Regions from separate parts of the Novosphingobium sp. BL-S-19 genome, predicted to be linked through region 1. Evidence: riboswitches for the same ligand, from Rfam matches in the RefSeq annotation. Region 1 holds a riboswitch; each other region holds the start of a gene.
What was found. Region 1 has a riboswitch for cobalamin ahead of ACZ1JV_RS11450 (hypothetical protein). Riboswitches for the same ligand answer to the same signal wherever they lie in the genome.

Region 1 (7,241 bases):
CTGGCCGCATGGCGCGCGGCATATTCCAGCACGGCGCGCGCGGCCTCTTCGCCGGGCGTGAAATCGCCCAGCACATAGCCGACCTTGCCCGGCGCGCGGATGTGCACGGTGCAATGGCGCTGGCAGGCGAACAGGCAGGCCGTTTCCTGAACGGCCACGCCCTGCAATTCCGGATCGGCGGCCTGCACTTCGCGCATCGCCTCTGCCAGCAACGCGCCGCCGCGCCGACCGCCGTCGTCCTCGCGCGCTTCTGCCGAAAGGCGGCAAGTGTTGCACACGACCACGGAAGGCCCCGGCGCGACGGCGCGCAGCATCAGAACTGGCTCCGGATGCCGAAGTAGACCGTGCGGCCAAGCTGGCTATAGCCGGCCACGGTCTCATAGTCCTTGTCGGTCAGGTTCTCGATCCGGCCCTGCAGCATCAGCCCGGGCATCACCTGCCACTGCGCGCGCAGATCCAGCAGCCAGTAATCGTCCAGCTTGGCAGTGCCAGTGGCGGCATTGTAGCTTTCACCCGAATAGCGCGCGGCCAGGCTGGCGCGGATGCCCTGCGGCAGATCCACGCCGCCCTCGATATTGGCGAGATGACGCGGCACGCGCTGCAGCTGGCGGCCATACGTGCTGCTGTCCGGCGTGCGGTCTTCCGCTTCGATCAGGCTGTAGTTGCCGTCCAGGAACAGCACCTTCCACTTGGCCGATGCCGCCAGTTCCAGACCTTGCGCATGGGCCTTGCGGACATTGGCGTAGTAGCCGAAGCGCGTGGTATCGGTGCCCGGCACATAGCAGATGTCGGGCAAGGTGCCGCTGGTGGGGCAATAGGCAAAGTCGATCAGATTGTCGGTATTGCGCTGGAACCAGGTGGCGGAGACATGGAGCAGTTCGCCCAGGCTCTGCTCGGCGCCCACTTGCCAGCCCTTGGCCTTTTCGGGCTTGAGGTTAGCCACGCCATAGTCGCTGAACATCTGGTAGAGCGAAGGCGCCTTGTACCCCTGATCGTAGCTGGCACGAAGCACCGTCTTGCCTTCGTTGGGCGTATAAGCCGCGCCGGCGCTGAACACCGTGTTGCCGCCGAAGCGCGACTGGTGATCGTACCGTGCGCCGCCGTTCACGGTCAGCCCGGTCACCGGCGTCACCCGCAGCTCGCCGTAGACGCTGTTCGTGTCCACCTTGTACGGCGTGGGGGTATAGGGCGTGGTGCTGTTGGTGGGGGACGCGGTGGTCATGCGCTGCTCCTCGCGCTCGGCGCCGAACACGGCCTGCACGGCCTCTGAGAAGCTGTAGGTACCCTGATATTCGTAACGGCGCACGCGGCCATGCGCGTCGAACGTGATCTGGCGGATCTTGCGCGTGGGATCGTAGTTCGCGCGGTCGGTCTCGGTCTGCGTCACTGCCACGCGGTTGACCAGCTTGCCGTCCAGCAGCGCGAAGTTCAGCCCGGCATAGCCCGACCATTCCTCGGTCCGGCCATAGGCCAGCGAATCGCCCGCAGTGCCGTCGAATTCATTGCGCGAGTTGGACCAGTATCCCCGCAAGTCCAGCGATACGCCGGGCGCCACGCGGAACGTCATCGTGCCGCTGGCCGAAGTGCGGGTGAAGCCGTCATCTTCTGTGCCGGTGTCACGCGCCGAAATGCCGTCGGTAGTGAAGCGCGATGCAGAGACGCGCCAGTCGATCGCGTCCGACGTGCCGCCGATCCCGGCGCGGGCGGATACGGTGTCATGCGTACCCGCTTCCACCGCGAAATTGCCTTCCAGCGGCTTGGTCGGCTTGCGGGTGGTCACATTGATGACGCCGCCGATGGCATCGCTGCCCCACAGGATCGACTGCGGGCCGCGCAGAATCTCGATCCGATCGATATCATCGGTGAAGAGCGTGGAAAATCCGTAGCCGCCGGCGGTGGATGATGCGTCGGACAGGCGCATCCCGTCGATCACCATCACGCTCTGCCCCGCGTCCGCGCCGCGAATGCGCACACTGGTGGTGGTGCCATAACCGCCGTTGCGCGAAAGGCTGATGCCGGGCGTGCGCAGTAGCACGTCGGTCACCGCGATCGGCTGGGCGGCGGTGATCTGCGCATCGTCAAGCACGGTGATCGTCTGGGCGACGCGGTCGGCCTCCACCGGAGTGCGCAGCGCGGTGACGACGATGCCGTCTCCTCCTGCATCGGCTCCGGCATCGGCGGCATCCGCAGCCCGGGCAACAGTGGGGACGGCGATGGAGACGAGTGCCAGCGCAAGCGGGCTGGCGGCGGTGAGAATGGGGTACTTCATGGCATTTCCTTCGATACAGTCGTCGAAGCTCCAGCCGAAGGCATCGGCACGAAGAACACGCGGGCGCGCGCTCGGCATCGCTGCCGGGCGCTCGGACGGCGTACCCCGCGCCGGCGCTGGTCCGGCGGAGCAGTGGCTGTCGTTGCGCGAGGAAATCCCCCCGTTCACCCGGCACACCCTGTCCGGACGAAGAACGACTGCGACGGGCAGGTCTCCTGGCTCGCGGGTCGGTGCCGGTTCAGCCGCCTTCTCGGGAATTGCGCCGGTTTCAATGGCTTGGCCCCCAATGGCGAAATGGCCGAACGGCTCGCCGCTTACAGTTGCAGGGGCAGCCCAGGTCTTACACCTGTGTTCCCTTTTGATCCCCTTGCGGGGAACCTGTCGCGGCGCGGCAACTATCGTGCGGGAAGCCGGCTGGCAAGTGTGCGAAGCTTGCGCCCTTGCGCAAAGTGCCATAGGCGGGGCGGCGCAAGGGGTGCCCGAAAGGGCTTAATCGGGAAGCCCGGGGCCGCGGCGACGTTCGCGGCAGGCCGGCACTGCTCCCGCAACTGTAGCCGGGGATGCGCCCCGCCATATGCCATTGGGCCGATAGGCATCCGAGAAGGCGGCGGACAGGCGCGACGATCCGGCAAGTCAGGAAACCGGCCCTTCGCTGTCGATCCTTCGCGCGGGCGGGATGTACCGGGCGGACGGGGCGGGGTTCCATCGCGGGAACCGCCTTGGCGAGACGACAAGCCGCATGTCGTGTCGAAGGGAGCCTGAACGAAATGACACCGATCCGCTGACCCACTCGCCCCGGCGATATCGCCCCGGGACCTTTCGTGCACGCGCCTTCCTTCCATTTTGCCGGGAGACCATTGCCCATGAACACCGCCGCCAAACCTGCCTTCGCCCGCCTTGACCTTTACGTGTTCGCCGCGCTCGCCGCACTGATGCTGGTGACGCGCAGCCATTCGCTGAGCCACCTGGTCCATTTGCCCGATACCGACCTTGCCAGCTTCTTCGTGCTGGGCTTCTTCGTGCGCCGCATTTCCGCCTTCGCCGCGCTGTTCACGCTCGGTTTCGCGATTGACGTGGTGGTGATCCGGGTGCTGGGCGGTTCGGGCTTCTGCTTCACGCCCGCCTACTGGATGCTGCTGCCGGGCCACGCCGTGCTGTGGTTCGCCGGCCGTTTCGCCGCCACCCGCTGGGGGGATCGCCTTGCCGCCCTGCCCGCGATCGCCGCGCTGCTGGTCGCCGCCACATTCACCTCGCACCTGCTGACGAGCGGCGGGTTCTACTTCCTTGGCGGCCGCTTTGCCGATCCGACGCTGGCCGGATTTCTGCCGCGCATCGTCCGCTATTTCCCCGGCAACCTGCTGGCCACGCTGCTGTGGGCCGGCGTTGCCGCCGCGCTCTGGGCACTGGTGGTGAGCGCGCGTCCCGACTTGCGCCTCCAGCGCAGCCGATGACCGCCTGCCCGGCGCTCCTGGTCGCCGCGCCCGCATCGGGCCAGGGCAAGACGCTGGTCACGGCCGCCCTCGCCCGCCGCCACGCCCGCGAAGGGCGGCGCGTGCGCCTGTTCAAATGCGGGCCGGACTTTCTGGACCCCATGGTGCTCGAAGCCGCCAGCGGCGCCCCGGTCCATCAACTGGACCTCTTCATGGTGGGTGAGGCGCAATGCCGCGCCCTGCTGCACGAAGCCGCGCAAGAAGCCGACCTGATCCTGATCGAAGGGGTAATGGGTCTGTTCGACGGCGATCCTTCCGCAGCAGACCTTGCCCGCCGGTTCGGCGTGCCAGTGCTGGCCGTGATCGACGGTTCGGCCATGGCGCAGACTTTCGGTGCGCTGGTCCACGGCCTTGCCAGCTACCGTCCGGGCGTGAAGGTGGCCGCCGTGTTGGCGAATCGCGTGGGCAGCCCGCGCCATGCAGAGATGCTGGAACAGGGCGTGCCCCCCGGCGTGCGCTGGCTTGGCGCAATGGCACGCGATACCGCGATTACGCTGCCGGAACGGCACCTCGGCCTCGTGCAGGCCGGCGAAGTGGGCGATCTCGCCGCGCGGCTGGACCGGGCGGCGGACCTTTTGCCGGACAGCACGCTATGGCTGCCGGCTCCCGTGGATTTTCCGCCGTGCGCCATTGATGCCTCCCCAGCAATGCTGACCGGGCACACCATCGCGGTCGCTCGCGATGCGGCCTTCTCCTTCATCTATCCCGCCAATCTGGCGATGCTCGAAGGTGCCGGCGCACGGATCGCCTTCTTCTCTCCGCTGGCCGACAGCGAATTGCCGGACTGCGACGCGCTCTGGCTGCCCGGCGGCTATCCGGAACTGCACAGGCATCGTCTCGCCGCGAACGCAGCGATGCTTGCCGCGATTCGCGCGCACCATGCCGCCGGCCGGCCGATTCTGGCCGAATGCGGGGGGATGCTCTACGCCTGCGAAACGCTGGACGATGGCAAGGACGGCCAAGGCCGCGCCCATCTGCTGGGCCTGCTGCCGGCCCGCGCGGCGATGCAGCCCCGCCTTGCCGCGCTGGGCATGCAGCAGGCGGAAATCGACGGGCAAACGGTGCGTGGACACACCTTCCACTACTCCACGCTCGATACCGCGCTGGAGCCGATTGCCCGCGCCATCACCCCCGATGGCCGGCCCGGAGAGCGGGTATTTCGCCACGGTTCGCTGACGGCCAGCTACATGCATCTCTACTTCGCGTCCGCGCCGGAACTCGTGGCAGCGCTATTCGGCGCTACCGCACTGGAACCAGCCGTAAAGTCCGGTTGACTCCGCCGCGCGCAAGGGCACTAAGCTGCGGCATGTCCGCCGATCCGCAGACCATTGCCGCCGCGCGCAGCGCGCTGTCCTCGGGCGATCTCGACCGGGCCGAAACGCTTGCCCAATCGGCGCGCGCGCAGCCCGCGCTCGCGCTGGACGCGGTGGAGGTTCTGGCGCTCTGTGCCAAGGCGCGCGGAATGGGTGACCGCTTCGAGGCGCTGCTGCGCGAAGCCATCGCGCTGGCCCCCGATCGGGCGTGGCCGCGCGACGATCTGGCCGAGTGGCTGCATGACACCGGCCGGCTTCACGACGCCGAAACCACGCTGCGCGAAACGCTGACCGAGCAACCCGGCAATGCCAACGCGCATATGCGCCTGGGGAACCTGCTGAGCGAGCGCGAGGAACTGGTGGAAGGTGCCGAGCACCTAGAATCCGCGATCGGCGTGGCCGGGCGCCACCCCCAGCTACTCGCCAATCTGGGCCGCAATCTCCAGCGCCAGGGGCGGCTCGACGAAGCGGCCCCGCTTCTGGCCGACGCCGCGCGGGCCATGCCGGAGGCGCTGCCGCCGCTGGCGTGGCTGGCCGAACTGGAGGAACAGGCCGGTCGATTCGACCGTGCCGCCGCCCTGCTCGACCGGGCCGAAGTACTGGCGTTGCGGCAGGGAACCGACGTCACGCTGCAACGCGTCACCTTGCTGGCGCGCACCGATGGCTGGGAAAAGGGCCTCTCCATGCTGGAGGCCGAAACCGCCCCGTCCGGCGCGGCACTGCTGCTGCGCGGGCGCCTGCGCGACCGGGCGGGACGCAGGGCGGAAGCATGGGAGGATTTCGTGGCCGGCAAGGCGGCACTGGCCGCTGCCGCCAGCCGCACGTATCCGGCCCGCGCGGTGGGCGAATTGGTCCGGCAATGGCAGGACTGGTTCACCACCGATCGCTTTGCCGAATATACCCCGGCACCGCGCCGCAAGGGCGTGCCGCAGCCGGTCTTCGTGCTGGGCTTCCCGCGTTCAGGCACCACCCTGACCGAACAGGTGCTGGCCAGCCATTCGCAAGTGCGCGCGGGCGGCGAACTGCCATTCGGCCGCGAACTGGCCGAGAAAGCCGCCGCCTTGACGGCAGGCGCCTTCCCTCGCCATCCCGACGCGGTGACGGAGGAGCAGCGCGAAACGCTGGGAACGCAGCTGCGCGACCATTACCTCGCCCGTGCCGAACGCTACGGCCTGCTGCGCGAAGGGGCGATGTTCTTTAGCGACAAGATGCCGCTGAACGAGCTGTACCTGCCGCTGCTGCAACTGGCCTTCCCGCAGTCGCCGGTCGTGGTGGTCTCCCGCGATCCTCGCGACGTGATGATCTCCGCCATGAGCCATGATTTCACCCATGGCTTCGCCTGCGGTTACCGGATCGAGGATCTGGCCCTGCACTATGCGCGGATGGAAGCGCTGACCGGTCACTGGATCGACACTCTGCCGGTCCCCGTCCACGAACTCGGCTACGAACACTTCGTGGCCGATCAGGAAGAGGAAACCGGCGAGCTGATGGCGTGGCTGGGCCTCGATGCGGAACCGGCGCAACTGTCCTTCCACACGCTGGGCCGTCACGCGCCGACGCCCAGCTATGCGCAAGTGCAGGAGCCGCTCAACCGCAGGTCGATCGGCCGGTGGAAGGGCTACGCACGCGAACTGGCGCCGGTGCTCCCGATCCTGGCCGACGCCATCGCGCGGGGCGGCTATGCGGCTTCGGACAGTCCCGAGGCCAGCGACGGCGCCAGCGACCCGACGATCAACTGAACGCCGCCCGGCGCTCTCACCACCATGCGGGCGCCAAGGCGCCGAAGCGCGGCTTCATCGACAGCGTCCGTATCCGCCAGATCGATCCAGACACGGCTTGAGGCCGAACCCGCTGCCGTGACATTGCCCTTGCCGCCCAGCGCGGCCAGCCACGGCCCAGCGTTCACGGCGGAAGCCGCGTCGGTCTTGGTCGCGACCGGTGCCGCCGCGCGCAGCGGGCCCGCCGCCTCGCGCATTTCGCTCGCCACATCATCGGCAATCGGACCGACGACGACTTGCAACGCGCCCGGCGCAGGGCGGATCAGCCCGCGTGCGCCAAGCGCCTTGAGGCGCGGCTCGTCCACCGCCTCGCTATCGTGCAAGCGCAGGCGCAGGCGCGTGGTGCAGGCCCCGATCTCGGCAAGGTTGCCCGCGCCGCCCAGCGCCGCCA
Region 2 (7,241 bases), on a different replicon from region 1:
CGCCTTGTGACGGCGCCGGCCGTCACAAGGCTGGCGGGCTGCCAGTTGCTACATAGCGCCCCGGAAGGCACGACGCCGGCGTCGCTCGATTTGCGGAGCGGGCGTCGCTCTCAAGGTGGTACCCGAGATCGGCTGGGCGGAAAGCCGGTGTCTTCCTGCAATTGGCCAAATCACTGAAGGCCATTCTCGCTCAGCCGCTATAGGAGCGAATGAGCGGTCTGCGCCGGCGCCACCGCCGCCAAAGACGTCGTAAATCGCGGCGAACCTTGTTCCACGCCATCCACGTTCCCGTAGCGCAGACCAGCGTGACGGCTGCGAGCAACGGCAGCACCACGAAGTCCCACCAGGGGCGCTTGCGCAGCACCGGGAAATCGAGACTGTGCAGGCCATCCTGCAGCCAGCGGAAACCGCGACCATTGCGATCGAACGCGCGGACGATCTGCCCGCTGGCCGGGTCGATGTAGAGCCGCGTCTTTTCGGCATCCGCCAGTACCGCGCGCCAGATCGGCAATGGCGCGGCGAAGCGGTGGCGGTAATAGTAGGCGTCTTCCTCTCGCATCAAATCGAGTGAGGCTGCGGCCATCGGCCCGGTCAGCGCGGCGCGCAATTCCGGTTCGGTCAGCGGCGAAGAATTCCCGGTGGCATCGAGCCGTACTCGGGCACCCTCATGCCGCGATACCAGCAGGAATGTCCGTCCGCCGAGTGGCGCGGTTTCCACTCGCACGGCGCCGGATGGAAGATCGTGAATGGCCGAAAATGCCTGCCACACATCGCGCCAATGCATTGGTCCCGCCAGTCTCTCACGCTCCGCCAGACCAGCCATGCTATCGAGGAAACCCCAGGGGTTCATCGAGAACAGCCCGCTCGCCACCCATGTCAGCGTCAGCAGGCCGAAGAACAGGCCGAAGACATGGTGCCACCACCACAGCCCCTTGTAGGGCGAACCGATATTGCCATCGCGCTTGCGGCGCACGCGGGCAATGCCCGCCCAGATGCCGGTCGCGGTGAGGAAGCAGCCGGCCAGTGAAGTCCAGATCACGACCTGGCTCCACAGCGCGCCGTCCTGCCGCAGGATGGTGGGGTAGAGCCAGTGCGGCACCGCGCCCAGCCAGCCCCAGAAGCGCTGAAAACGAGTGGTTTCCTGTACGACCTCGCCCGATTTGCCGGAGATGTAGATCTCGGTCCCGGCCGGATCGGCAAAATCCGCGCGGAAGAGGGGCGCGTTGCGTTTGTAGGTCTGGACCGTCCACTGGTCGATATCGGTTTCGACCGGCGTTGCAGCGCTGCCGGCAATGCCGTGTCCCGCGGCGAAATCGCCGGCAATTTGGCCGATATCGGGCGTGCCTGGCAGGGCGAGCGGCTTGCCGCTGGCAAGGTCGAAAGCAGCGGGGATCGTCCGCATCTGCGGGATCGGCCGATCGGCGGCGTCTGCGGGAATTACCCGCAAGATTGCGCGGCCCGCCATCATCTCCATGCGGGCGGAGGCGATCGGCGTGTCCGGTGCAATATCGACTGCCTCGAATGCCACCGGTTCCGGCAGGTGCAGGGGCGCAAGCCCCTTTACCTGCGTGGAAGGTTCCAGCCTCGGATAGTCCACGTAGATCATCACGAAGCCCGAAAGGCACCAGATCGTCATCAACAGTCCGGCGAAGACGCCAAGCCAACGATGAAGCACAAGGATCGGGCGCGGCAGCAGGCTGCGCGAACGGACTGCCCGAGGCTGAAGGGTCGTCATCGCCTCAGAAGCTCAGGCCGTAGCTCATCCGCAGCGTGCGCGGCACGCCCCGGTTGAAGTAAAGGAAGCGGCTATTGCTGCCGTCGAGCGCGCCTTGGTCGGTCACGGCCGATTGATAGCCGCGCGTCGCGTATTCCTTGTTGAACAGGTTATCGACATTGACGCCAAAGCGGTTCCGCCGCGCTGCACCGTCCAGGTAGAGATAGGCTCCGGCATCGACCAGTGCATAGTTGCCATAGTTCCGGCGGCCAAAGCCGGATGCGGTGGACCAGACATCGCCGATCCAGTTGACCGAGAGATTGGCGCCGAATGGCTGGTTCTCGGGCGCATAGGACAGCGTGCCCTTGGCGTATTGCTTGGGATTGCGATCGAGCTGGGTCGACGATCCCCTCTCGCGCACGCGGGCGTAAGTATAGCTGGCGTTGAGGCTCCAGCCCCCGGCCATCTGCGCCATGAGTTCAAGCTCGCCGCCTTGCGAGCGGACCTTGCCGTCAAGATTGGCGTAAGTGCCGTTCGGGTAGGCGGGATCGTCGTAGACAGTATCGATCATGTTGGTGATGCGACGGTTGAAGTAGGTCGCTTTCCAGCCCAGCGAGACCGCACCCACCGGCACCGTGCCCCCTGCTGAGGCATTGAGATTGAGGCTCTGTTCCGGTTCGAGGTTGGGATTGCCGATCTCGCAGCAGGGATCATTGCCGTAAAGCTGCGAGGCATCGGGCAGCACGAAGGAGGTGCCGCCGTTCGCTTCCACATAGAGGGCATCGGCAAAATCATAGCGACCCGAGACGTTCCAGATCGTCTTCTTCGCGCCGTCCGTACGGTTGTAGCGCAGACCCGCGGCGAGCCGGCCCTTCGATGAAATCTCGTCGGTAGTGCGGACCTGGAAGATGCCCGCGTGGACCTGCTCGCTGGTCGGCGCGATCAGCAGCACGTCATCGCGGCCGGAGAAGTTCTGGAAGTCGTAGCCCAGCAGGTATTCAAGGCCGGGGTGGAGGTGCAACTTCACCACCGCGCTGCCACCCCAATCGCGATAGCCCCAGAACGTGCCGGCAGGGTAGATCACCTGCGGCTGAAGATCGGGAAGCGAATTGCGGATCTGGACGTAGGCGGTCTTCCAGTCGTGGAAATAGCCCTTGAGGAAGAACTGCACCGTATCGCTGCCGGTGTAGTCGAGCCGGACGCTGGCGATTTCCTCGTTTCGGTCGTTCCGGCTTTCCCGGATGCGCGTGGGCGAAAGGTTGTCCAGCTTCGCCTCGGTGTGCTGGTACTGGGCATTGAACGCCAGATCGGGAGCAAGGTCATACTGATATTTCAGGCCCGCCGACCAGAGATCGTAGCCCAGGCGGCGATCGGTCAGGCTGGGCTGGTACGCGCTGTAAGGCATGTAACCTTCGGACTGGTTGTGCGAGGCATAGGCCACGAAGCGATGCCCGCCCACCGCGCCGCGGAGATAGCCGTCCACGCTGGTCCCGCCCCACGAGTCCACCGAGGCATTGGCCTGGCCATTGAAATCGTCGGTGAAACTGCGCGTCACCACGTTGATGACGCCCGCTGAGGCCTGCGTGCCGTAGAACAGGCTCTCTCCGCCGCGCAGCACTTCGATCCGCTCGATCATGCTGGCGGGCAGTGTATCGTTGGGCGAAGTGCCGCCGTAGAGGCGGTTGTTCAGGCGAATGCCGTCCATCGTCCAGAGAACGTCCTGCGTACGCGAGCCCTGAAGCGAAACGTCGACATAAGTGAACGGACCGTTGCGACCGCGAATGTAAAGGCCGGGCACCGATTCCAGCGCCTTGACCACGTCCACCGCGCCGCTGTCCTTGATCTGCTTTCCGCTGACGGTGACAACGTCGTTACCGTACCGGGAAAGCTCCTGCGGCAGAGTTTCCTCAAGGCTTTGGCCAGTCACGACGATGGCCTGATCCTCACCGGCTTCCTCGGCAAGGGCTGGCGTGTTCCAGACAAGGCCAAGCGCCACGGCAAGCGCCGTGTGCGAAACGGATGCGAACTTCATTTTAATCCCCCTGTCGAGCGCCATGCGATCCGAAGCAGGGGACTGCCGTTCGCGAACGGCCGGCGCGCCGTCCGGCCGGGCGCCCATGATAAAGGGACGACCGCTCAGCGCACCGTGCGGCCCCTGCCGCTGGTTCGTCGCTCAGACGGAGAAACACCGTGCCCCGGCCATCCCCTGGACCAAAGCAAGAGCGACCGAACGCCGGCAGGTCTCCTGGCTCGCGGGTCATAGCTTGATGCACGGCCTTCCCAGGCCTCGCATGTCTTAGCGTCCGGCCCAGTGGCTGCGACAGGCGCCTTGGCCCTGCCGCGCGATGTGCATCGCGCTCGCCGCTTACAGTTGCAGGGACAGCCTCGGATTCGAAGGGCGAACCCCTCTCACCGTGTTCCCATTTTAAGCCTCTCTCGAGGCACCGGCGCGATCTTGTCCGCCATCCCGTTTAAGGGAAGGCGGGCGCAGAGCTAGCTGGGGTGTGTAATTGGCGCAAGAGTGAACTGTCTGGTGGCATTCGCGAAGACGATATCATCTTAGCTGAATGAATGGCAGACTCAGGAGGGCACGCACGCGACCGTGAACGGCGGGAAGGGGGCACATCCCTGTCAATCTGGCTCCCCGCCGCGGCGAGGAGCCAGTTTTTTAGATTTCCGCGCCTTCTGCAAGGGTAAGGGCGTTCTCCACACCCACCCCCGCAATTTCAGCCATTTGAGTAGGCTGGCGCGAGGACTGGGGTTATGCGAGGTCAGAAGCGGGGTTCTTTCCGCCGGGGGGCGACTTGAAGACAGGGTATATTGCAGCCGCATTGATCGCCGCCATGGCATTCGGCCATGGCGCGGCCTCAGCGCAGAAAACGGAATCCGTTCTGAAGCCGACATCGCCATGGAGCTTGTCCCCGGCGCAGGACAGTTGCGTCCTCTCGCGGCAGTTCGGCGGGGCAAAGGATAATCTGTTTCTGCGCATGCGTACATTCTCGCCAGGATACAATTTTGACTACACCCTCGCCGGGCCGCCGGTTACGAGGATCAAGTCGGCGCAGGACAAATTCATCGCTTATGGATCAGGTGCCCCGTTGCCATTCTTGTCGCTCGCCTCTGGTGTTTTGGCGGCGCATGGCGCGGCCATCATTTTCAATACCGATATGTCAGTCGACCAGCCTGCGCTTGAGAAGGCGGATCGTGCCTACCCAGACGCGGCGTTGGAAGGTAGTATCAGCCGGTTCAGCATCAGCGCCGCCAAACAGAAACTGGTCCTGGATACAGGGCCGATTGCGCCGGTTATGAACGCGGTGCGTCATTGCACGGACGAACTGGTCGAAAGCTGGGGCTTGAACCCGGATGTGCAAGCGAAACTGTCCCGTCCAGTGAAGGCGCTGAACGCCCGCGCCGTGAATGCATTAGTCGCGGCCGACGACCCGCCACAAGCAGTCAGAAGCCTGGGAGGATTTGCCCGTCTACACCTACGTGTAATGGTCGACGCAACCGGTGCGCCGACCGAATGCAAAACATTCCCGACCGATGGCGTGCCCGATTTCGAAGTCAATGCATGTGATATCATAATGAAAAACGCCCGCTATTCGCCGGCCCTTGACGAGCATGAGCAACCCGTACCGTCGTATTTCATGTCAGCGATTTTCTTTGCCACCCCTGAATTCTTGCGTTCGCGATAGGATCGCTTCGGCGACATCGCAACGACGTCTGAGGTCGGTTTCTATTTGGCGTCCCTTAGCTCCGGCAGCGCAAAGCCGCCACGGTTTCAGCCGTGTTCTTTCGAACGCCAGATGCGCTGCTGGTACTGGCGCGGTGTCAGGCCGGTGGCGCGGCGGAAGGCATGGGCCAGGCTGGAGGTCGAGGCGAAGCCCACGGCATCGGCCACTTGCTTGATGCTTTCCTGCGTGGCGAGCAGGCGCTTCACCGTTTCCAGCCGGTGGTGATGGACATATTGCCCCACGGTGCAGCCCCGGCTGCCCAGAAAGCCGCGTGTAAGCTGGCGGACGGAGACGCTGCACAGTGCGGCGAGTTCGTCCAGCGAAGGCGGCATGGCATCGCGCTCCAGCCGTTCATCGATCACGCGCAGGCGCCAGGGAGCCAGGCCGCCGTGCGCGGTTTCTTCGGCGATTTCCTCGAAATAGCGGCACAGTTCGACGGTCAGTTGGGTGGCGATCGAGCCGACCAGCAGTTTGGAATCCCGGCGCGGTGTGCGCGCTTCTTGGGCAAGGCGGCGCAGCAGCAGGCGCACGGTCTGGCTGGCGATGTCCAGCGCCGCGGTGAGGCGGGGAGCAGTCCATTCCATGCGCTCCCCGAACCGGTGCCGCGCCAGCCGTCCGCGGAGTTCGCAGCGGATCGAATGCTGCGCTTCCGCTCCGTCCCATCGCAGTTGAAGCGGATGGCCGGGCGGCACGAAAACGATATCGCCCAACTTTTCGAAACGGTGCCTCTCCGATCCTTCAGGCGCGAAGGCCCCGCGCGCATTGGCGGGGCGTGGGGTAACGCAGAGGTCGAGCAGCGCATGATCGCTTGCCAGCATCGTCGCACCTCCGCTCGACAAGCTGCCATGGACGATAGTGACTTCGGCCGAGGAAAAGCTGAGGTCGGCCCCCGCCCTTGATCGTCCCCGTCTCTCGCTCGCTGCGTCCATGCTCTCCGATCCCGTCCAATACTGCGTCGCAATTTGGCCAAATCTCCGCCTCTCGTCCAGATCGGGATGCATGACCGGATTGCGAAGGGGCACCGGGATCCGCAGACTGGCGGCAAGACAGAACACTGGAGGATGCCATGCCGCAGCAGATGACCGAAGCGCTCGACGACTTCGGCGGCCAGATCGATTGGCCCCGCCTCAACGAATGGATCTCGGCGCAGGACGTGCCGGGAAGCGGCCCCGTAACTGCCGTGCGCAAGCTGGCGGGCGGGCTTCAGAACAGCGTTTTCCTGATCACGCGCGGCGGCGAAGACCTGATCCTGCGCCGGCCGGGCAAGCACCTGAAGCCCAAGAGCAATGAGACCATGCTGCGTGAGGCACGCGTGCTGACCGCGCTGGAAGGCAGCACCGTGCCACATCCGCGCGTGCTGGCGACTTGCGCCGATCCGGGCGTGATCGGGGCCTGCTTCTTCTTGATGGAGCCGCTCGAAGGCTTCGCGCAGTCGGGCGAGTTGCCGGGGCAATATGCCACCGATGCCGGCTGGCGGCGCGCCATGGGGGAGGAACTGGTCAAGGCGGCGGCGGCACTGGGCGCGGTCGATCACGTCGCGGTGGGCCTTGCCGATCTTGGCAAGCCCGACCAGTGGCACGAACGGCAGGTCGAGCGCTGGCGATCCCAGCTGGAAGGCTATGCGGCAACGCCGGGCTACGATCCGGGCGAACTGCCGCATGTCGATGAAGTGGGCCGCTGGCTGGCCGACAACCTGCCGACCGATCGCCGGATCGGTCTGGTCCATGGCGACATGCAGTTTCCCAACGTCATGTTCTCGCTGAAGGCGCCGAAGATTTCCGGCGTGCTCGACT
Region 3 (7,241 bases), on a different replicon from region 1:
TTCGCCTATCTCATCACGATCCGCTGGGATGCGACCGGTGCTTGTCTGGCCTATGCCGAATCCGGCCGTTCGGATGGGCGTTTCGAACAGAGCGGCCACGTGTCGCTGCCCAACCTTTCCGGGCACATCTATCTCGTCACCAACGAACAGGGGCAGTACCGGCTTGCCATCCTTTCACGCCCGACGATCGACGGCGGGATGTTCGGCATCCTGACGACGCTGGAGGTCGGCAAAGGATCGCAGCTGGTCCCCGCGGCCACCCCGCTCGCCCTGCGCAAGCTGGCAGCGGGCGAGGATCCGATGCTGGGTCTGGTGACGCCGGACATGCCCGATTTCGCGGCTTATCGCGCGATGCTGGGCCGCGCAGTGGAGGAGGATTTCGCGCGCCTGCACGCGCTCTGCTGATCGAACCGGCGGCGGGCGATCAGCCCTTGCGCCAGTGCAGCAGCGCGATGGTCAACCAGGCGCCCACCGACAAGTGGGCACACCAGGCGACCGCGCCATAGCCGCCGCCGAACGCCATGGCGTCCACCCCGAAAGCCAGCGCCAGCAAGGCATATCCGGCAACCCGGATCGCATGGGCCTGACTCTTGGCCAGGGTGCGCCCGGCAAGGTCCCGCTGATGGCGGGACATCGACAGCGCCAGTGCGACGAAACCGCCAAGCGCCAACAGGATCGCAAGAATGTGGGTCATGCCCGCACCGCCCGGTCTCGCCCTGTCGCACCGTCGGTGCCCGCCTTGCGCGACCGCGCGGAAAGCTTTGCAGCGCCCAGCGCGAACAGGGCTGCCAGAGCCAGCATCACCAGATCGAACGAGATGAACAGCCAGTCGCCGCGCACAATGCTGATCGGCAGACCGCGGCTGGTGGTGAAGGCATTGACGACCGGCACGGCAGCATAGAGCACCGCCGCAAGCGTCAGCCCTTCAACCCAGGCACGCGCGGCAGGCCGCACCAATGCCCAAAGCAGGACCCCCAGCCAGACGGCGAACAACGTGTGGATTTCCCAATCCGGCCGATCCGCCAGGCCGCTGGGTATCAGCCGATTGGCCAGGAAATAGGCGGGAATCCCCGCGCCCAAACCGGCCACGACGGCGATATTGAGCCGTTCGACGAGCCGGAAACCAAAGTGCGGTCGCTGCGGATCGGGCAGCCGCTGGCGGCGCTTGACCGTCCATAGCACCAATCCGGTGCCCACCATCGCCGTGCCCGCCAGCCCGCTGAGGAAATAGAGCCATCGCAGGCCCATTTGCGCGAAACGCCCAGTGTGCAGGCCGATCATCACGCTTTCGGTCTCAAGCGCCGCGCCCTTGGGCAGGCTGCCGTTGAGTACGCGGCCGGTGGCCCCTTCGAAGGTCAGCACTTCGCCGCGCGATCCCATGGCCTCTCCCGGTCCGCGCGTCACCGCCACGGTCGCTTTCGCGTCACCGGGATTGTCGATCCGCACGTAGCCGACCTGGCGGCCACCCCACTGCGCGGAAGCGGCCCGCATCAGCGGCCCGATATCGACGAGCGGAGCCTTGGTGCCGCTACGCTCGGGCGCGGCGGCCTCTCCGAAGACTTGCGCCTGAAAGGTATCAGGCGATGCGTAGTTCGCCAGAATCCCCCAGGGCACGTACATCGTCATCAGCGTGACCAGCCCGGTGAAGGTGATCATCAGATGAAAGGGCAGCGCCAGCACGGCTGTCACATTGTGCGCGTCCAGCCAGGATCGCTGCCCCTTGCCGAAGCGCAGCATGAAGAAATCGGCAAAGATCTTCTTGTGCGTGATCACGCCGGAAAGGATCGCCGCCAGCATGAACATCGCCGCGATGCCGACCAGATAACGCGCCCAGAGCACCGGCATGTAGTGCAGGTCGAAATGGAAGCGATAGAGGAAATAGCCGCCGCGCGTCTCGCGCGCGGTAACCTCGTCACCGTTCTGATCGACCACGGCTTCGGTCTGCGCGGCGGCGCCGGTGCCGGGATACCAGAACAACTGCGTGGTCGCGCTGCGGCCGTTGGGCAGTGACAGATACCAGAAGCCGGCGTCGGGCGCCTTGCGCTCCAGATAGCGGATCGCCCCTTGCGCCGATTTGACGGGATCGGCATCGCCCACAACCTCTGGCTGCATCCAGCGCGTGATCTCGTCCTGGAAATAGGCAGAGGTGCCCGTGGCGAACATCGCGAACAGCAACCAGCCGAGCACGAGGCCGGACCAGGTGTGCACCAGCGCCATCGATTGCCGCAGGCTATCCTTCACAGCCGGCCCCCCGCTTGCAGGGAAAACCATAGCCAAATGGCCATGACGCCGCCCGAAACGGCCATCCACAGCCACACGCGCGCGATCGAGCGCATGCCGAACGCGATCAGCGCCACTGTGGCGAAGATGGCGAACGACAGCAGAGTACCCGCCACGCTCGCCTCCGCCGGCGCGACACCCATGCCATACGCCAGCCCGCGCGCGATGCAGGCCGTGGCCAGCGAAGACAGCGCATAGTTGGCCGGTATCGCCGCCAGCAGCCGGGCTGCTAGGTTCGTCCTGGTAATGCCGGTTGCAGAGGAAGCCATGGCGCCTGTCCTGCCTGTTACCGAGCGACGCGCGCCAAGCGCAGCACCGCCGCAAAATCAGCCGGACTCGGGCCGAATGGTTTGCCGGATGAAGTCGTTGTTTTCACGCTTAGACCACCTTCCGACATGCTATTGCGAGCCATTCGCACAAATTCGGCTGCTAGGCGTTGGCGGTGGTCGAGTCAATCGCCCGAAGCTTAAAACTGACGTGGAATAGCCATGCATCGCCGGAACGCCGGTGCGGAATGACGCCGCAGCCGAATGCGCCGTCCGGATGCAGGCTTGCGGGCCATGGTTACGAAGGCTAGGAGCCTGCCTGTCTGCCACCGCTCCAACGGCGGCGGGCAAGATCGCGCCGGTGCCCCGCAAGGGGCTTAATACGGGAACACGGTAAGAGCGGCCCGCCCGCTCGATTCCGGGGCTGTCCCTGCAACTGTAAGCGGTGAGCGCGATGCACATTCGCGGCGGGACGACGATTTCCGCCGCAGCCACTGGGTCGGACGCTAAATCATGCGGGGCCTGGGAAGGCCGTGCATCGCGTGATGACCCGCGAGCCAGGAGACCTGCCGGCGCGATGTCGCTCTTGCCGTGGCCCAGGGAATGGCCAAGGCACGGTAACTCTTCCGTCTGAGCGACGTGATGCATGCGGCCGGGGCCGCAACGGCATGCCACGTCGGGCGCGCGCGCCTGTCCGTCGTCGCAGGCCAGGCGTCGCGTTTCGGCCATCCGGACGCGGCGAGACGCTCCGCCCGTTTCCGAGTTACCGGCGCGCGGGAGAAGACCGTTGAGCAAAGTTCCCACCACCGTCATCACCGGCTTCCTTGGCGCCGGCAAGACCACGCTGATCCGCCACCTGCTGCAGAACGCCAAGGGCCGCCGCCTCGCCCTCATCATCAACGAGTTCGGCGATGTCGGCGTCGACGGCGAACTGGTGAAGGGCTGCAACGACGAAGCCTGCCCGGAAGACGATATCGTCGAACTGGCCAACGGCTGCATCTGCTGCACCGTCGCCGACGATTTCCTGCCGACCATGCAGAAGCTGCTCGACCGCGAGAACAAGCCCGATCACATCATCATCGAAACCAGCGGCCTTGCCCTGCCCAAGCCGTTGGTGAAGGCCTTCCAGTGGCCCGACATCCGCACCCGCGCCACGGTTGACGGCGTGGTCGCGCTGATCGACGCCGATGCCGTCGCGGCCGGCCGCTTTGCCACCGACGAGGCGGCACTGGCAGCGGCCCGCGCGGCGGATCCGATGCTGGACCACGAAAGCCCGCTGGAAGAACTGTTCGAGGAACAGCTGGGCTGCGCCGACATGGTGGTACTCAACAAGACCGACCTCGTCGACGCCGATGCGCTCGCCCATGTCGAGACGCTGGTGCTGGCCGAAACGCGCCCCGGCGTGAAGATCGTGCGCGCCGATCACGGCGCCGTCGACATCGCGGCGCTGCTGGGCATCACCGCCGCGGCCGAGGACGATCTCGATTCCCGCCCCTCGCACATCGACGGGCTGGACGAGGATCACGACCATGACGACTTCGATAGTTTCGTCGTCTCTGGTGGCGATGTGGTCGATCTCGACGCGCTTCTCGCCCGTTTGAACGACCTTATCGCAGAGCACGACATTCTGCGCGTGAAGGGCATGGTCGCCGTCGGCGGCAAGCCCAGCCGCCTTGTCGTGCAGGCCGTCGGCCCGCGCATCCAGCACTTCTACGACCGCGCCTGGCTGCCGCAGGAAGCGCGCCGCACGCAGCTGGTCGTCATCGGTCAGAAGGGGCTGGACCGCGCTGCCATCGAGGCGGGGCTGGCGGACGTTCTCGACGTCGTGAACGCCTGATGCACCTGCTGTCCGCCACGCCGGGGACGATCTCCAACGGCGAGGAGGCGATCGACCTCGACCAGTCTCCCGGCGACATGGTGATCCTCACCGTGGCGGACAGCGAACTCGCCTGCTTCGCGGGCGCGGCGGCGCGCATGCCCGAAGGCGCACCCAGCATTCGCCTCGCCAACCTGCTGCAACTGCGCCACCCCTATTCGATCGACCTCTATGTCGAAAAGGTGATCGCCAAGGCCAAATTCGTCTGCGTGATCCTGCTCGGCGGCAAGAGCTACTGGGGCTACGGCATCGACGAAATCGCCCGCGTCGCGCGCGAGAACGGCATTGCCTTCGCCGCCATTGCCGACGGGCGGGAGGCCGATCCCGCACTCGACCGCGCCTCCACCCTGCCCGCCGAACTGCGCGAGCGGATGCGTGACTATCTGCGGCAGGGCGGCACGGCCAATGCGCTGTCGTTCCTGCGCACCGCCGCCCGGACCATCGGCCATGACGCGGGCGAGCCGGACGATCCGGTGCCGGTGGCCGACGCCGGGCTCTATCTTGCGGGCACCGAGCGCGCCGGGCTTGCCGAAGTGCAGGCAGGCTGGACCGAGGGCCGCCCGCTAGCATTGCTGGTGTTCTACCGCGCACTGATGATCGCGGGCACGCTGGACGCCGTGGACGCCATGATCGCGGCACTTCAGGAGCGCGGCTTCAACGTCGCTGCCGTCCACGTCCGCGCCTTGCGGGAGCCTTTCGCAGTAGACTGGCTGGGCGGATTGCTGGGCGAGGTCGCGCCCGATGTGATCGTCAATGCCACCAGCTTCGCCTCCTCCTCCGCAGGCGATGACCGCAGGCCGGGCATTCTGGAGAAGGCCGATTGCCCGATCCTGCAAGTCGCCTTCGCGGGCGTCGAGGAAAGCGAGTGGCAAGGCGCCGCGCGCGGCCTTGGCCCGCGCGATCTCGCCATGAATGTGGCGCTGCCCGAAGTGGACGGCCGCCTGTTCACGCGCGCCGTCGCCTTCAAGGCCGCCGAACGCTTCGACGAAGTGACCCAGTGCGGCATCGTCGTCCCGCGCGTCGCGCCGGACCGGGTGGCGTTCGTCGCCGATCTCGCCGCCAACTGGGCGAGCCTGCGCCGCACGCCGTCTGCTGAGCGCCGCGTCGCGCTGGTGCTGGCGAACTACCCCAACCGTGATGGACGCATCGGCAATGGCGTCGGCCTCGATACCCCCGCCAGCACCGCCGCGATCATCGCCGCGCTGGACGAGGCGGGTTACGACACCCGCGAAGCATCGAAGGACGGCGCCGCGCTGATGCGCGTGATGACCGGCGGGGTGACCAACGACCTGACATCACTGGGCCGGCCCGGCGAAGTTTCGCTGCCGCTGTCGGTCTACGAAGCCGCCTCCGCAGCGGTGCCCGACAGCGCGCGCAAGGCCATGGTCGAACGCTGGGGCGAGCCATCCGCCGATCCCTTCGTGCGGGACGGCGCATTCCGCCTGCCGGTCCACCGCTTCGGCAAGCTAGCCGTCGCCGTGCAGCCCGCGCGCGGCTACAATATCGATCCCAAGGCCAGCTATCACGACCCGGCCCTGCCCCCGCCGCACGCCTATCTCGCCTTCCACGTCTGGCTGGCGCAGGACTTCGGCGCGCAGGCGGTGGTCCATGTCGGCAAGCACGGCAATCTGGAATGGTTGCCCGGCAAAGCCATCTCGCTCTCGCGCGAGTGTTTCCCGGAGATCTGCGCCGGGCCGCTGCCGCAACTCTACCCCTTCATCGTCAACGACCCCGGCGAAGGCACGCAGGCCAAGCGCCGCATCGGCGCCGTGGTCGTCGACCACCTCACCCCGCCGCTGACCCGTGCCGAGACTTACGGCCCGCTCAAGCAGCTTGAGGCGCTGGTGGACGAATACTACCTCGCCGCCGGAATGGACCCGCGCCGTCTCGACCGGCTGCGAAGGGACATTCTCGATCTGGCGCGCAGCCACGGCCTCGACCGCGATGCCGGGGCCAGCGGTGATGACGACGATGCCCTTTCGGCCATCGACAACTACCTCTGCGAGTTGAAGGAATTGCAGATCCGCGATGGTCTGCATGTCTTCACCCAGTCGCCCGAAGGCCGCTTGCGGCGTGACCTGCTAGTGGCGCTGGCCCGCACGCCGCGTGGCTATGACCATGCCGGACAGGCCTCGCTGCTGCGGGCGATGGCGGAGGACTTCGGTCTGGACTTCGACCCGCTCGACTGCCGGATGGGCGATCGCTGGAATGGCGTCCGGCCGGAACCGCTCGGGGCGGTATCCGATGAACCATGGCGCACCCACGGCGACACCGTCGAACGGCTCGAATTGCTGGCAGCGGAATGGGTTAGCGAAACAACCCAACTTCCGCTCGTCCTGAGCTTGTCGAAGGACCACAGCACAGCGCCAGCATCCTTCGACAAGCTCAGGATGAGCGGAGCGGGGGACAGGACGCTGGCCGTTCTCGACGCCATCCGCACCGACCTCGCCCCCCGCATCGATCTGTGCGGCCCGCGCGAGGCCGAAGCCTTGCTGGCCGGACTCGACGGGCGCTTCGTGCTACCCGGCCCCTCCGGCGCCCCCACGCGCGGACGGCCTGATGTACTTCCCACGGGGCGCAACTTCTACTCGGTCGACACCCGCGCCGTGCCCACTGCCGTTGCCTGGGAACTCGGCCGCAAGTCCGCCGATCTACTGGTGGAGGACTACCTCCAGCGCGAGGGCGAGTATCCCAAGGCCGTGGCCCTTTCCGCATGGGGCACCGCCAACATGCGCACCGGCGGCGACGACATCGCGCAGGCCCTCGCGCTGATGGGCGTGCGCCCGCGTTGGGACTGGACTTCGGGCCGCGTGGTCGGC
Region 4 (7,241 bases), on a different replicon from region 1:
GACATGATCCTGGGCGCCGGGGTGGCAGCGCTCTCGCTGGGGGTGGTGCACATCTACTTTCGCGCGCTCGATCGGCGCACCGGGGGCGGGGCCGTATTTCCAACCAGATTGGCTGAAATGGCCGTGTGAGCCGCCTTGCGGATGCGGGCAGACAAGCTAGGCTGCTCGCATCTTGATAGGGGGGTACGGGGATCATGCAATCCATGAACCGGCGCGAGTGGCTTCGTGCAAGCACACTTGCCGTTACGATGTCTCTGGTCCCCGCCCGTATTTTGGCTGCGCCCGCGGCAACCGCATCCCCTCGCCCGCCGGCGGCGCGCGTGAATCCGGTGCAGGACACCTATTTTGGCGAGACGCTGACCGATCCCTATCGCTGGATGGAAAACGACAAGGATCCGGACTGGCTGCCGTTCCTCAAGGCCCAGAACGACTATACCCGCAGCGTTCTGGACGGCTTGCCGCAGCGTGCCGGGCTGTTGACAAGGATCCAGCAACTTTCGGGTGATCTCACCGTCACCGCCGAGGTCCAGCACGCCGGCGCGCGCCTGTTCTATCAACAACGCCCCGCCGGGGCAGACAACTTCAAGCTTCTCGTCCGCGAAGCCGGCAAGGTCCGGGTGCTCGTGGATCCCACGCAGATGTCCGGTGCCGGGGCCGGGCACTATTCACTGGACTGGTGGCGCGCTTCGCCTGACGGCAAACGGCTGGTCTATGGCGTTTCGGCCAATGGCAGCGAGGATTCGGCTGCCCGCATTCTGGACGTGGCAACGGGCAAGGACCTGCCGGAAACGATCCCCAACACCCAGTTCGCCACACCGCAGTGGCTGGATGACGGCAGCGGCTTCTTCTATAACCAGCTGACAGGAAAGGTCGATACGCCCGACCGCTTCCTGGACAGCCAGGCCCGTTTCCATCGCGTCGGCACCGATCCTGCCAGGGATCCGATCCTGATGAAGCGCGGGCTGGATCCGGCCATTGCCTTCGAAAATATCCAGACGCCGTTTGTCGTCACCGCCCAGGGGTCGTCGCACGCTCTGCTGGCCCTGGCGGACGTGCGCACGGAAATGCGCCTCTATGTCGCGCCGCTCGCCGATATCGTCTCAGGCAAGCCCCGCTGGCAGGAAGTCGCACGGTTCGAGGATGAAGTTACCGGCTTCGACCTTCATGGTGACGATCTGATCCTGCTGGCCAACAAGGATTATCCGCGGGGCCGCCTGTTGAAGACTTCCGCCATCGCCCCATCCCTCGCCACGGCGACGGAAGTGGTGCCGCAGGGGCCGCAAGTGATCGAGAGCATGGAGCGCGCGGCAGACGGGCTCTATCTCAAGATCATGGACGGCGGCGTCAACCGCCTTCGAAAGCTGGGAAGCGATGCGAAAGTCGCGGAAATCCCGCTGCCGTTCGACGGCACCATCGGCGGCCTGTTTGCCGGCCCGCAGCAACCGGGCCTGCTGATGACCTATGGCGGGTGGCTGACGCCGCCAGATGTATGGTCTGTCGATGCGTCGGGCAAACTGGCGAAGACAGGCATGAACCCGTCGCCGAAAATCGACGTCAGCGGCTATACCACCACCCGCGCATTCGCCACCACGCGCGACGGGACGCAAGTGCCTTATGCACTGATCTACAAGAAGAACCTGCCCCGCGATGGATCCGCTCCTGCGTTCATCCAGGCATATGGGTCCTACGGCGCCGCGGCCTACACGCCGACGTTCCTCGGCAAGATGCTGGCTCTGATCGATGCCGGTGCGGTCGTCGGCTTCGCTTATGTCCGGGGTGGCGGCGAATATGGCCGCGAATGGCACAAGGCGGGGCAACTGGCCAACAAGCCCAATACCTGGCGCGACCTGATCGATGTGTGCGAAACGCTTTGCCGGGACAAGTGGACTGCGCCCAAGCATCTGGCCATTGGCGGCCGCTCGGCCGGCGGCATCACGGTGGGCCGTGCGCTGACGGAACGGCCGGACTTGTTCGCCGCCGTGGTCGACGGCGTGGGATGGTCGAACCCGCTGCGCTACGTGGTCGAACAGAACGGCTATGGCGAGGAGCCGGAATGGGGCGCGATCAGCGATCCCAAGGGCTATCAGTACCTCAAGGCGATAGATAGCTATCAGCATGTGGTGGATGGAACGCCCTATCCGGCGGTGCTGCTGACCACCGGGGTTACCGATCCGCGCGTGGCGCCGTTCCACGTTGCCAAGATGGCCGCGCGCCTGCAGGCCGCCACCAGTTCAGGCAGGCCGATCCTGTTGCGTGTGGATTACGACGCCGGCCACGGCATCGGCTCTACCCGCAGCCAACAGGATCGCGAAGCAGCGGACAGCTATGCTTTCATCCTTTGATCGTGTCCCCAGAGGTGGTGTAGCTTTTCTGGACCACCTTGCTTTTCGGCTTCAGCCTGAGCCGATCATGAGCCAGGTACTGCCGACAGCATGACAATAGGATTGTCGCTGAGCGGGGCCATCGTTTCAAGCGTCATGTAACGTGCGCGCTGGACGGCCCATTCGTCGGACTGTTCCATGAGGATGGCTCCGACGAGACGGGTGATGGCGGCTTCGTTTGGGAAGATCCCAACGACCTCGGTCCGCCGTTTGATTTCGCCATTGAGGCGCTCGATGGGGTTTGTGCTGTGTAGTTTGGCGCGATGCTCGCGCGGGAATGTCATGTAGGCCAACACATCGGGCTCAGCGTCGTCCATCAGCGTGGCTAGCTTGGGCAGTTTGGGCCGCACTTGGTCGGCGATCGAGCGCCACTGCTGGCTCGCAGCTTCTGGGGTTTCCTGGGCGAAGGCGGTGGCGATGAACGCGGAGACCACGCGCCTGCCGCTCTTGCCGGCATGGGCGAGTGCATTGCGCATGAAGTGGACGCGGCAGCGCTGCCAGGTCGCGCACAGCAGCTTGGAGACCGCCGCCTTAATGCCTTCGTGCGCATCGGAGATGACCAGCTTGACGCCACGCAGTCCTCGGCGCGTCAGTTTGCGCAGGAAAGCGGTCCAGAACGGCTCGGCCTCGGAAGGACCGATATCCATACCTAGCACCTCGCGGCGGCCATCGCTGTTGACGCCCACCGCGACGATCACCGCCACCGAGACGATACGCCCGTTCTGCCGCACTTTCACGTAGGTGGCGTCAATCCATAGGTACGGCCAGTCGCCTTCGATTGGGCGTTCGAGGAAGGCACCGACTTTCTCGTCGAGTTCCTCGCAAAGCCGGCTGACCTGGCTTTTCGAGATCCCATCCATACCCAGCGCCTTCACCAGGTCATCTACCGAGCGGGTGGAGATGCCCTGGATATACGCTTCCTGGATCACCGCGGTCAGCGCCCGCTCGGCCATGCGACGGGGTTCGAGGAAGCCGGGGAAGTAGCTTCCCTTCCTGAGCTTGGGGATGCGCAGTTCGACCGTCCCTGCTCGCGTCTGCCAGTCGCGCTCGCGGTAGCCGTTGCGCTGGACCAGCCTCGCCGCAGATTTCTCGCCATGGCCGGCACCGGTCAGGTTGCCGACTTCCATCTCCATCAGCCGCTCGGCGGCAAACGAGATCATCTCGCGCAGAATATCTGCATCCGGGGTCTTCTCTACCAGCGAACGCAAGTGCATCATCGGATCGGTCATCGTGATTCCTTCCGTCAAGTTTGAGCTTCGCAACCCAAACCTACCCGAAAATCACGGTGACCACCTCAGCCTTCAGCTACACCACGTCCTGGGACACGATCCATCCTTTGGCAGACCACGTAGGCGCTGCAGGCCAGACTTCATAGCTATGGCGTTGCTTGCCCCTGTCGGCTTGGCCGCGTTGGAATCGCCCTACGAGGCGCAACTCGCTGCGGAAATCCAGCCACGGGGCACCGGTCAACGAGAATGTGCGGGACTGGTAGCGCCGCCAGCAGCAATTCGCCCGGAATTGCAGACCTCGCCTTAAGTGAGAGCCAAGGGCGCGGTCGTTCGCCGTCACCAACTGCCCGTTTCCACGATGAAAACGTGGAATCGTCACAGCGGCTTGCGCAATGGAGTGATGCAGGATAGCTGGCTCCATCCATCACCTTAAAGGCGATGGACAAGATCGCGCCGGTGCCTCGAAAGAGGCTTAATAGGGAACACGGTGAGGGAGCTTGTCTCTCGAATCCGGGGCTGTCCCTGCAACTGTAAGCGGTGAGCGCGATGTACATTCGCGGCGGGGCAAGGACGCCCGCCGCAGCCACTGGGCCGGACGCTAAATCATGCGGGGCCTGGGAAGGCCGTGCATCGTCGCATTGACCCGTGAGCCAGGAGACCTGCCGGCGTCTGGTCGCTCTCGCTTTGGTCCAGGGGATGGCCGAGGCCCGGTAATTTTTCCGTCTGAGCGACGAACGAGCGGTGAAGGCCGCATCGGTTCGCGTAACGGTCGCCTCGGGCGTCCGGCCGTTGACGCGCGCCGACCGTCGTTGGCGGCACGCCTTCACCCCCAGTCGCAGACGCCGGGGGAAGTTTGATGACTATTTACATGAACGTGCTGCGCGCGGGCCTTTGCGTGGGCGCCGCTCTTATCGGTGCGACAGCCCATGCCGAGGATACATCTTCGGCGGGATCGTCAGCCAGTGATTCCGGAAGCGGTGAGTCTGCCGAAATCCTTGTCTTTGGGCGCGGCGAGGCGAAGATTGGCACGGCCCATGCCGCCAGTGAGGGCAGCGTCGGCGGGTCGGACCTGCTCGTTCGGCCTCTGTTACGCGTGGCCGAACTCCTGGAAGCGGTACCGGGGATGGTGGCCGCCCAGCATTCCGGCAGCGGCAAAGCCAATCAATACTTCCTGCGTGGCTTCAACCTCGATCATGGCACCGATTTCACCACTTACATCGATGGCGTGCAGATGAACCTGCGCACGCACGGGCACGGGCAAGGCTATCTGGACCTCAACGGCCTGATCCCGGAGATCGTCGCGCGCGAGGACTTCCGCAAAGGCCCCTACAGGGCAGACGGCGGCGATTTCGCGCTGGCTGGCGCGGCCTATATGACCACGATCGACGCTTTCGATCGGCCGTGGCTTTCTATGGAAGGCGGTTCCTACAAGTCCGGCCGGCTTGCTGCCGGCGGCACGATCAAGGATCTTGGTGGCGGCGATCTCACGCTCGTCGGGCAGGCCAAGCGCTATGACGGACCCTGGGAAGAAGCCGAACACCTGCGCCATTACGCCGGCTTTGCCAAATACTCGGTTCCAGTTGGCGAAGGCACGGTTCAGGCCTCGCTCCACGCCTATCACGCGACCTGGCGGCCGACCGAACAGATCCCCGAACGCATCATCGGCTCGGATATCTGCGACGACGTATTCTGCTCGCCCGATCCTTCGGCACGGGGCCGAACGACGCGCTTCGTCGGCAATGTTGGGGTTACCCAGGCCACGTGGAGCGCGAATGTCTATGCCCAGTATTACGACTGGAACATGTATTCGAACCCGACGTACGCCGATCCCGACGGCACCAGCGCCCAGATCGACCAGTTCGACAAACGCTGGGTGACAGGGCTGACGGCCCGCAAGCAATGGCAGATCGCTGACAGTCTGGAGCTGTCGGTCGGCACCGAAAATCGCTATGACCATATCGGCAGCGTGGGCGTCAACCGCACATCGAACCGCGAATTCCTCTACTCTCTCGGCCGTTATCATGTCGAGGAACTTTCGGGCGCGCTCTACGGCGAAGCGACGTGGAAGCCGCTGGCCGGTCTTCGCCTGACAGGCGGCCTGCGCGGCGATTACTATCACTACACGGTGCGCGCGCGTGATGCCGCCGCGGCGGATCTTGGCGAAGGCAAGGGCCACGATTCCATCGTTTCGCCGAAATTTTCTGCCGCGTACGCAATCACATCGCAGTTTGAGGTCTATGCCAACTGGGGCAGAGGGTTCCACTCCAACGACGTGCGCGGTGCAGTCAATGTCGATACGCCGGTGCCCGTGCTGGTGCGCGGCACCGGCAAGGAACTCGGCGGGCGCTTCCAGGCGGGGACGTTCTCGCTGACGGGAACCTACTGGTGGCTCGACGTTGCCAGCGAATTGCGCTTCGTGGGCGATTCCAACGCGGTGGAACCCACCGGCGCCAGCAAGCGGCACGGTTATGAAGTGGTTGCGTTCTGGCGGCCGCTGCCGTGGTTGGCGCTGGACGGCAACTATACCTGGAACCATTCGCGCTATGACAATGGCGACCGGATCCCCAATGCCTTCGAGAATGCCGCCTCAGCCGGGGCAGCCATCGTGCTGGACCCGTGGGAAGCCAGCATACGCGTCCGCCATCTTGGCCCCTACCCGCTGGTGGAGGACAACAGCGTGCGGGACAAAGGCAGCACGGTCTTCAACGCGCGCGCCGCGTGGAAGGGCGCCAAGATCGAAATCTACGGCGAAGTACTGAATATCTTCAACAGCTGGGACAAGGACATCGCCTACTACTACGAATCCTACGTTCCGTCATTTGATGCCGATGGGCCGGTGGAAGGCCGCCTGAGCCGCGTGATCGAGCCACGCACGTTCAAGATCGGCGCACGATATACGTTCTGAGCAGCGGGAACCGTAGAGTCTTAAACTCGAGCGTTCCCAAACCAGCCCACTGGGTTTCGAGAAATCGTCCAGACCCAGTGGGCTCCGATAAACTATGCACAGGTGTTGGCGGTGTGACATTGCTGCCTTGCGCGGCCGGCTATAATTCTCCTGGCAGAATTCATAACGACAGGAGAATAGACGATGAACAATTCGGACCTTGCTGAGAAGCTCGCTGCTGAAACCGGCGCCACGAAGGCCGATGCCAAGAAGGCGGTCGATGCAGTCTTCGCAGCCATTGCCGACGCGGCGGCTGCCGGCGACGAAATTTCGCTGAACGGCTTCGGAAAGTTCAAGGTGAAGGACTCTCCGGCTCGCGAAGGCCGCAATCCTTCGACCGGCGAGACCATCCAGATCGCCGCCTCGAAGAAGCTGACCTTCGCCCCGGCCAAGGCCGTCAAGGACAAGTTGAACGGCTAAGACTGCGCTTCAAGAATGGGACGGCACGCCGCCACCAGCGCCGTGCCGTCCCATTCCATGTTCAGGAGAAATTTCCACGATGCGCTGCCGTGTCGTCGCGGCGAGCCGCTGGATATCGCGGTAGTCGTCCATGCCGCTCTACTTTCTTACCGAAGTCTCCCGCCGTCTGCGTTGACCGGATGAACTGTAGCAAAATGATGGGCACGGTGCCTGCTGCTTCGGCTCAGCTTCGTGAAACGCGCGCTTCAAAAGCAGCTGAATGCCGGC

Region 2: linked by a shared signal. The riboswitch ahead of ACZ1JV_RS06080 (TonB-dependent receptor plug domain-containing protein) and the one ahead of ACZ1JV_RS11450 (hypothetical protein) in region 1 are both predicted to bind cobalamin.
Region 3: linked by a shared signal. The riboswitch ahead of cobW (cobalamin biosynthesis protein CobW) and the one ahead of ACZ1JV_RS11450 (hypothetical protein) in region 1 are both predicted to bind cobalamin.
Region 4: linked by a shared signal. The riboswitch ahead of ACZ1JV_RS06225 (TonB-dependent receptor) and the one ahead of ACZ1JV_RS11450 (hypothetical protein) in region 1 are both predicted to bind cobalamin.

The regions. Positions count from the first base shown of each region.
Region 1 is NZ_CM145498.1:645,584-652,824, reverse strand. Features, by position in the region: gene ACZ1JV_RS11460 (DUF1636 domain-containing protein) at 1-314, opposite strand, end outside; gene ACZ1JV_RS11455 (TonB-dependent receptor plug domain-containing protein) at 314-2,269, opposite strand; cobalamin riboswitch at 2,458-2,666, opposite strand; cobalamin riboswitch at 2,724-2,933, shown strand; gene ACZ1JV_RS11450 (hypothetical protein) at 3,133-3,720, shown strand; gene ACZ1JV_RS11445 (cobyrinate a,c-diamide synthase) at 3,717-5,033, shown strand; gene ACZ1JV_RS11440 (tetratricopeptide repeat-containing sulfotransferase family protein) at 5,066-6,811, shown strand; gene nagE (N-acetylglucosamine-specific PTS transporter subunit IIBC) at 6,751-7,241, opposite strand, start outside.
Region 2 is NZ_CM145497.1:1,418,621-1,425,861, forward strand. Features, by position in the region: gene ACZ1JV_RS06075 (PepSY domain-containing protein) at 191-1,735, opposite strand; gene ACZ1JV_RS06080 (TonB-dependent receptor plug domain-containing protein) at 1,740-3,746, opposite strand; cobalamin riboswitch at 3,933-4,178, opposite strand; gene ACZ1JV_RS06085 (hypothetical protein) at 4,519-5,409, shown strand; gene ACZ1JV_RS06090 (helix-turn-helix domain-containing protein) at 5,496-6,377, opposite strand; gene ACZ1JV_RS06095 (phosphotransferase family protein) at 6,515-7,241, shown strand, end outside.
Region 3 is NZ_CM145497.1:865,395-872,635, reverse strand. Features, by position in the region: gene ACZ1JV_RS03825 (helix-turn-helix domain-containing protein) at 1-405, shown strand, start outside; gene ACZ1JV_RS03820 (DUF3325 domain-containing protein) at 425-694, opposite strand; gene ACZ1JV_RS03815 (PepSY-associated TM helix domain-containing protein) at 691-2,241, opposite strand; gene ACZ1JV_RS03810 (hypothetical protein) at 2,238-2,549, opposite strand; cobalamin riboswitch at 2,889-3,134, shown strand; gene cobW (cobalamin biosynthesis protein CobW) at 3,334-4,383, shown strand; gene cobN (cobaltochelatase subunit CobN) at 4,383-7,241, shown strand, end outside.
Region 4 is NZ_CM145497.1:1,453,744-1,460,984, reverse strand. Features, by position in the region: gene ACZ1JV_RS06240 (phosphatase PAP2 family protein) at 1-129, shown strand, start outside; gene ACZ1JV_RS06235 (prolyl oligopeptidase family serine peptidase) at 321-2,342, shown strand; gene ACZ1JV_RS06230 (IS256 family transposase) at 2,408-3,610, opposite strand; cobalamin riboswitch at 4,048-4,291, shown strand; gene ACZ1JV_RS06225 (TonB-dependent receptor) at 4,467-6,515, shown strand; gene ACZ1JV_RS06220 (HU family DNA-binding protein) at 6,699-6,974, shown strand; gene ACZ1JV_RS06215 (hypothetical protein) at 6,984-7,106, opposite strand.